Regions from separate parts of the Microbulbifer sp. SE14 genome, predicted to be linked through region 2. Evidence: predicted binding sites of a transcription regulator. Region 2 holds the regulator's gene; the other holds the start of a gene.
The links. The regulator PhoB, encoded in region 2, activates phosphate uptake and scavenging genes when phosphate is short. The targets are predictions, from matches to a motif close to TGTCATAAANNTGTAACA.
Positions count from the first base shown of each region.

Region 1: the regulator PhoB is predicted to act here: its motif matches at 1,887-1,904, upstream of ppk1 (polyphosphate kinase 1).

Region 1 is NZ_JCBAJA010000045.1:5,043-8,842, reverse strand. It holds gene ppk1 (polyphosphate kinase 1) at 1-1,796, opposite strand, end outside; gene AC6R19_RS21525 (Ppx/GppA phosphatase family protein) at 1,926-3,395, shown strand; gene AC6R19_RS21520 (protein adenylyltransferase SelO) at 3,450-3,800, shown strand, end outside.
Region 2 is NZ_JCBAJA010000016.1:89,120-92,919, forward strand. It holds gene AC6R19_RS12885 (chorismate--pyruvate lyase family protein) at 1-450, shown strand, start outside; gene ubiA (4-hydroxybenzoate octaprenyltransferase) at 463-1,341, shown strand; gene phoB (phosphate regulon transcriptional regulator PhoB) at 1,446-2,150, shown strand; gene phoR (phosphate regulon sensor histidine kinase PhoR) at 2,383-3,678, shown strand; gene AC6R19_RS12905 (hypothetical protein) at 3,796-3,800, opposite strand, start outside.

The sequences.
Region 1 (3,800 bases), on a different contig from region 2:
TCGTCGCCGCCGTTGTGGAACATGTAGACCCGCGCGTGCTCCAGGTACTTGTCCACCAGGCTGATCACCTTGATATTGTCCGACAGCCCCGGCGTTTCACACACCAGCGCACACATGCTGCGCACTATGATGCGCACCTTCACCCCGGCAGCCCCCGCCCGGTACAGGCGCTCTATCACCTCGCTGTCCACCAGGTTGTTGCACTTGAAAAACAGTTCCGCATTTTCGCCGACCTTGGCCGCATTGATCTCGCGGTCTATGGCGCGCAACAGCGCCGGGCGGTTGGAATAGGGGGACACCGCAATGCGTTCATACACCGGGCGCTGGTGCGTGAACTGGATAAACTCAAACACGTTGTAGACATCCCGCCCCAACACCTGGTCGCTGGTGAGCAGGCTGAAATCGCAGTAGACGCGGGCGGTACTCTCGTTGAAGTTGCCAGTGCCCAGGTGGCTGTAGAATTTGTCCCCGTCATCTTCCTTGCGCAGGATGGAAATCAATTTGCAGTGCACCTTCAGGCCGGGCACGCCGTAGATGACCTGCACACCGGCGTCGCGCAGCTCGTTGGACCAGTGAATATTCGCCAGCTCGTCGAAGCGCGCCTGCAGCTCCACCACCGCGATCACCTTCTTGTTGTTGCGCACCGCGTTGACCAGCGCCGCCACCACGCGGGAATTCTTCGCCACCCGGTAGAGGTTGATGCGGATCTCCGACACCTGGGGGTCTATGGCCGCGGAAATCAACAGGTTCGTGATCGCGCGGAAGTCGTGGTAGGGGTAGTAGTAGAGCTGGTCGCGCCTGCACAGCAGGTTGAAGACGCTCTCGTTTTCCGGCAGCGTCTGCAGCGGGCTCAGGGGCTTGTAGCGGTGGCGCGCCGAATCGGCGGGGAAACCCATAAAGTCCTTGGAGTTGTGGTATCGGCCGCCCGGGGTGAAACTGTCGTAGCGCCCCATTTTCAGCTTTTTCTTCACCAGTTTCAGCAGTACTTCCGGCATCTGCGCGTCGTAGGCCAGCCGCACCGGCTCCGCCTGCTTGCGTTTCTTCAGGGACTTGGCCACTCGGTCGACGATATTCTGGGTGACGTGCTCCCCCAGCTCCAGTTCGGCGTCGCGGCTGATCTTGAACATGAAGGCCTCGGCCCGGGCGATCGGCAGCACATAGCGGAACACCTCCGCCAGGCAGGCGCGGATGATATTGTCGAGGACGATATAGACCTTCTCATGCCTGTCCTGGCGCGGCGGTATCACCACGAAGCGCGGCAGGGTATCGGTGGGAATTTCCATGGCCGCGAAGCGCTCGGAGCCGTCCGCAAGCCCCAGGTAGATCGCGAAGTAAATGCTCGCTTCGTTCAGCAGCGGCATCGTATCCCGGTCATCGATAAAGAAAGGCTCCAGTTCCGGCAGCACCTCGCGGTGGAAATAGTCCTCGACAAAGGCACGCTGCTTTTCGCACAGCTGGGTCTCGTTGACCAGGTGGATATGGTGCTTGTCCAGGTCCGACAGCACCTTGGTATAGGCGGCGTGGGAGCGGCGCTGCAGCCGCAGCACCTTCTCGTTGATGCTGGCGAGCAGTTCGGAGAACTGCTCCTTCTGCTCCGCGCCCTTGGCAAAGGTGGCCAGGCGGCGCACGTCCGCCACGCGCACGCGGTAGAACTCGTCCAGGTTGCTGGAGAAAATCCCCAGGAAGCGCACCCGCTCGATAATGGGCACCGTCTCGTCCTCCACTTCCTGCAGGACGCGCTCGTTGAAGGAAAGCCAGCTTAGCTCTTTCGGGTATAGGGGCGTATTATTGGACATGACCGACTGCTTGTGCGTCCGTGAGATCCCCCAGCGTGCGGGGCGACAGGGACTAATCGAATTAAATAGTAGAGCAGTTTGCTACATTCAGATGACAGTTTTTTGACAGGGAAACGGATGGAGCCCCCTTTGCCGCAACAGCCCGAACGCTACGCCGCCCTGGACCTGGGCTCCAACAGCTTCCACCTGCTGCTGGCGGAATTCCGCGACCAGCGCATGGTGCGCCTGCACACGGACAGGTCCATGGTGCGACTGGCCGAGGGCCTGGACGAGGCGCGCAACCTGGACCCGGCGGTGGCCCAGCGCGCGCTGGCCTCCCTGCAGCGCTTCCGCCCGGTGCTAATGGGCCTGCCCAGGGACCATATCCGCGTGGTCGGCACCAACACACTGCGCGCCGCCGCCAATGCGGACGGCTTCCTCGAGTCCGCCGAATCCATTCTCGGCGCGCCCATCGAGATCATTAGCGGCATCGAGGAGGCGCGGCTGATCTACAGCGGCGCCATGGCCGCCGCCGACGGCCCGCCGCGGCTGCGCTGTGTGGTCGACATCGGCGGCGGCTCCACCGAACTGGTGCGCGGGCGCGAGGTGCCCCACCAGTTGCAGAGCCTGTACATGGGCTGTGTGTCCTTCAGCAAACGCTTCTTCGCCGACGGCATCCTCTCCACCAACACCGTCAACCACTTTGAGCGCGCCCGCCGCGCCGCGCGCGCCGAGCTGCAGGAACTGCAGCACCTGGCGGAGAACGCCGAAGTCGTCGGCTGCTCCGGCACCGTCAAGGCAGTGGCGCGGGTGCTGAACGGCGGTGAACTGTCGGAAATCAGGCGCGGGGATATAGACAGGCTCGCGGAGCAGGTGGCCGGCGCCAAACATATCGCCGACCTGGACCTGCCCAACCTGGACGAGGAGCGGCGCCCGGTATTCGCCGCCGGCCTGGCGATACTGCACGCGGTTTTCTGCGAGCTGGATATCCAGAGCATGCAGGTCTCCCCCTACGCCATCCGCGAGGGCATAGTGCACGACCTGGCCGGGCGGCTGCACGGCGGCGATCGCCGCGCGGATACGGTGGCGGCGATGATGCAGCGCTGGCAGGTGGACGCGGCCCAGGCGCGACGTGTCGGGGACACGGCGCTGGACCTGCTGCATCAATTGCATCCAGAGAGCGCTATCGAGGAACAGCAGCGGCTGCGCTGGGCCGCACAGCTGCACGAAATCGGCCTCGCTCTTTCCCACAGCGACTTCCGCAAGCTCGGCGCCTATATGATCGAGCACGCGGACCTGGCGGGTTTCGCCAAAAACGAACAGGAAAACCTGGCCCACCTGCTGCGCAACCAGCGCGGCCGCATCAGGCCACCGCGGGAACACTACGGCTTCCACCCCAACCCGGCCCCACTGCTGTGCCTGCGTCTGGCCTGCATCCTGCACCGCGACCGCACCGACCGTGCCTCCAACGGACTCAAACTGAAAGCTCGCGACGACAGTTACCGGCTGCGTATCCCCCAGGAGTGGCTGGACCGGAATCCCGCCATCGAGGACCTCCTCTACCAGGAGGTGGAGCACTGGCAGTCACAGTTGCTCAAGCTGGAGCTCGATGCGATTTGAGCGGGCCTGCGGCCGGTGGATGCACCACGCCCATCCACCCTACAATGATTATTTATGAAACTCAGCGAAGTCACCCTCACCCACCACTACGCCGACCTGGGCGACGCCTTTGGCACCCGGATAGCCCCGTCGCCGTTCGAGCACCCCAAGCTGATTCACGTCAACACGGCGGTATTGCAACTGCTGGGTATCGATGCGAGCGAGGCGAACAACCCGGACTGGGCCCGATTCGGCTGCGGCAAGAAGCTGTTCAAGGGCAGCAAACCCTTCGCAATGAAGTACACCGGCCACCAGTTCGGCGTCTACAACCCGGACCTGGGCGACGGCCGCGCGCTGCTGCTGGGAGAGATCGAAAACGGCGGCAGGTGCTGGGAGTTGCACCTGAAGGGCGCCGGCAAGACCCCC
Region 2 (3,800 bases):
GTGCTGAGCCAGCGCTGGCAGCAGCCGCGGCTGGAGGAGCGGCGCGCGCTGGACTTGCGCGACCGCAGCCGCGCACTGGTGCGGGAGGTGTTGCTGTACGGCTGCGGCCGGCCCTGGGTCTACGCCCGCAGCGTGCTGCCGGAGCGCTGCCTGCAGGGCAGGTCCCGCTATTTGCGCAGCCTCGACAGCCGCCCACTGGGGGAACTGCTGTTCAGCGAGCCGGATATCCGCCGCGGACCTATAGTGCTGAACCAGCAGAGCCGCAATCCGCGCTGCCAGCTGGGCCAACTGGCCGGGGAGGGCGACAGCGCCTGGGGGCGCCGCTCCACTTTCTGGCTGCGGGACAAGCCGCTGCTGGTGGCCGAGACCTTCCTCAGTGCTTTCCGCCCCGCGCAGGGGCCGCAGGTGAAAACTGCAGCCGCCGAGACAGAACAAGCAGAGAGAATATAAAGAGAGTTTGCCGTGATCAGCCAACAACTATCCCAGCGCTGGCCCGCCGCACTGCCCTACTGGCAGCTGGCGCGCCTGGACAGACCCATAGGTTCGCTGTTGCTGCTGTGGCCCACCTGGTCCGCCCTGTGGCTGGCCGCCGGCGGCTGGCCGGGTCTGCACCTGTTTGCGGTCTTCACCCTCGGCGTACTGCTGATGCGCGCCGCCGGCTGCGCCGTCAACGACTACGCCGACCGCCATATCGACGGCCATGTGAAGCGCACCGCAGCGCGCCCGCTGGCCGTTGGCAGTGTCACGCCGCGCGGCGCCCTGGCGCTCTTCGCGGGGCTCAGCCTGGTCGCCTTTGCGCTGGTGCTGACCACCAACAGACTGACGGTACTGCTGTCGCTGCCGGCGGTGGCGCTGGCCTTCTGCTATCCGTTCGCCAAGCGCTACACCCACCTGCCACAGGTGGTGCTGGGGGCCGCCTTCAGCATGGGCATCCCGATGGCCTTCGCCGCCACCGGTGAGGTGCCGCCCCTGGCCTGGCTGCTGTACACGGCCAATCTGCTGTGGACCGTCGCCTACGACACCTTCTACGCGATGGTGGACCGGGACGACGACCTCAGGATAGGGGTCAAGTCCACCGCCGTGCTGTTCGGCGAGCTGGACAGGGCCATGACCGGCGCCCTGCAGCTGATGGTGCTGTTTGCGCTGCTGCTGGTGGGCCAGCGTTTCGAGTTGGGCACTGCCTTCCATGCCGGCCTTGCCGCCGCCGCAGCCCTGTTTGCATACCAGCAGTGGCTGGTGCGGGATAGGGAAAGAGATGCCTGCTTTCGCGCCTTCCTGAGTAACAATTGGGTCGGTGCGGCGATATTTTCGGGAATTTTCTTCCACTTCCTGCTCGTTTAGCGCACCATGCTGGGGATCGCTTTACACCCGTCATATATTTGTAACGAAAATGCCGTTAAATCCTCGGCCATAAACAGAAAGAATCTGGCGGATATGGCAGGCAGATGCAAAGCAAGACGATCCTGATAGTCGACGACGAGGCCCCGGTGCGCGATATGCTGCGGGTGGCGCTGGAGATGGCGGACTACCGCGTTATCGAAGCGGAGAACGCCCAGGAGGCCCACGCCCTGGTCATCGACGAGAAGCCCGACCTGATACTGCTGGACTGGATGCTGCCGGACGTATCCGGCGTGGAACTGGCCCGCCGTCTGAAGCGCGATGAATTGACCTCGGCCCTGCCGATCATCATGCTCACCGCCAAGGGCGAGGAGGACCACAAGATCAAGGGCCTGGAGACGGGCGCCGACGACTATATCACCAAGCCCTTCTCTCCGCGGGAACTGGTCGCGCGCCTGAAGGCCGTGTTGCGCCGCGCCGGCCCCGCCGCGCCGGAGGAGCCGCTGACCGCCGGTGGCCTGGTGCTGGACCCCCTCAGCCACCGGGTCACAATCAACGGCCAGGCGGTAGATATGGGGCCGACCGAGTTCCGACTGCTGACCTTCTTCCTCTCCCATCAGGAGCGCGCCTATACCCGCACCCAACTCCTGGACCACGTCTGGGGCGGCAATGTCTATGTGGAGGAGCGCACCGTGGACGTGCATATCCGCCGCCTGCGCAAGGCGCTGGCCGTGGACGGCCACGACCGCTATATCCAGACGGTGCGCGGCACCGGCTACCGCTTTTCTGTGCAGACCGCGGAAAAAGTGTAAGATTTCGCGCAAATTCGCACTTGTCCACAAACTGAACACACTAAGCTAGGCCGCGAGTGCCGACAGGTGAAAGACTCCGATCGGCCCTGCTGCCGGTGGCCGCCCGACAAAAAACCTCATCGGTAAATATTTGCCGGGCGGCCACCGGCAGCAGGGCCTTGCATCGTGCCAACTCGGAGGCTTCGGCAGCTTAACTTAGTGCTATTCATCTACAAACTAGAACGGCACCTCTATGCTGGATCGCAGTATCGGCGAGTTCTCGCGCTTCCTGGTGATCGCCCTCGGCTGCACCATCTTCGGCTTCGCCAGCGGGCACTGGCTGCTGTCCCTGGCCGTCGCCCTGGCGGTCTACCTGGGCTGGGTACTCTGGCAGCAGAGCCGCTTCAACCGCTGGCTGGCCAACGGCCGCCGCGGCCCCGCCCCCACCGCCTTTGGCATCTGGGGCGAAATCTCCGACGACTTCTATCGCCTGCAGCGCCGCCACCGGCGCGAGAAGCAGAAGCTGCACGCGATGCTGCGCCGCGTGCAGGACAGCACCAGCGCGCTGCGCGAGGGCATAGTGGCGCTTGAGGACGACGGCAACCTGGCCTGGTGGAACCCCGCTGCCGGTGAACTACTGGGGCTGCAGCCCGGCGACGCCGGCCAGCCGCTGGTCAATTTCGTGCGCGATCCCGGTTTCGTCAGCTATATGCACCGCCGGGACGCGCGCGGGCCCCTGACTCTGCCGGCCCCGGGTAACGACGCGCGCATCCTGCAGCTGGAGGTGACCCGCTACGGCCAGGACGAGGCTCTGGTGATCGTCCGCGACATCACCCGCCTGCACAACCTGGAGCAGATGCGCCGCGACTTCGTCGCCAATGTGTCCCACGAACTGCGCACGCCGCTGACGGTGATCGCCGGCTACCTGGAGACCTTGGAGGGCAGCGGCCAGGCGCCGCAGAGCTGGCGGCGGCCGCTGGCGCAGATGGGCGAGCAGACCGCGCGCATGACGACCCTGGTGAACGACCTGCTGCTGCTCGCGCGCCTGGAGACTTCGGAGCGGGACAGCGGCCGCGAGCGGGTGCCGGTAAGTGAGCTGATGGAGCGGGTGGCGCGGGAGGCCCGCAGCTTCAGCGGCGGGCGCCACGAGATCAGTGTCGACTGCGAACAGGACGCGACCATCACCGGCGATGCCACCGAGCTGCACAGCGCCTTCGCCAACCTGGTGCTGAACGCGGTAAAATACAGCCCCGCCGGCGGGCCCGTGCAACTGCGCTGGTGGGTGGATGGGAAAGGGGGGCATTTCTCGGTCAGGGACAGCGGTATCGGCATAGACCCCATCCATATCCCGCGCCTGACGGAGCGCTTCTACCGCGTCGACGCCGGCCGCTCCCGCGACAGCGGCGGCACCGGACTGGGCCTCGCCATCGTCAAGCACGTGCTGTTGCGCCACAGCGCCGAGATGAGCGTCGACAGCACGCCGGGGCGTGGCAGCACCTTTACCCTGCACTTCCCGACGCGGAAGCTGGGATCGGTGACCGCCGCCTGAAGGTTCCCGAGACCCGGGAACCCAATGTAGGAGCGGCCGATGGCCGCGATCGATCTTTCAGCCCCCTCTGGAATCCAATCGCGGCCAACGGCCGCTCCTACTGTTTACGGCGGAGTGTTACT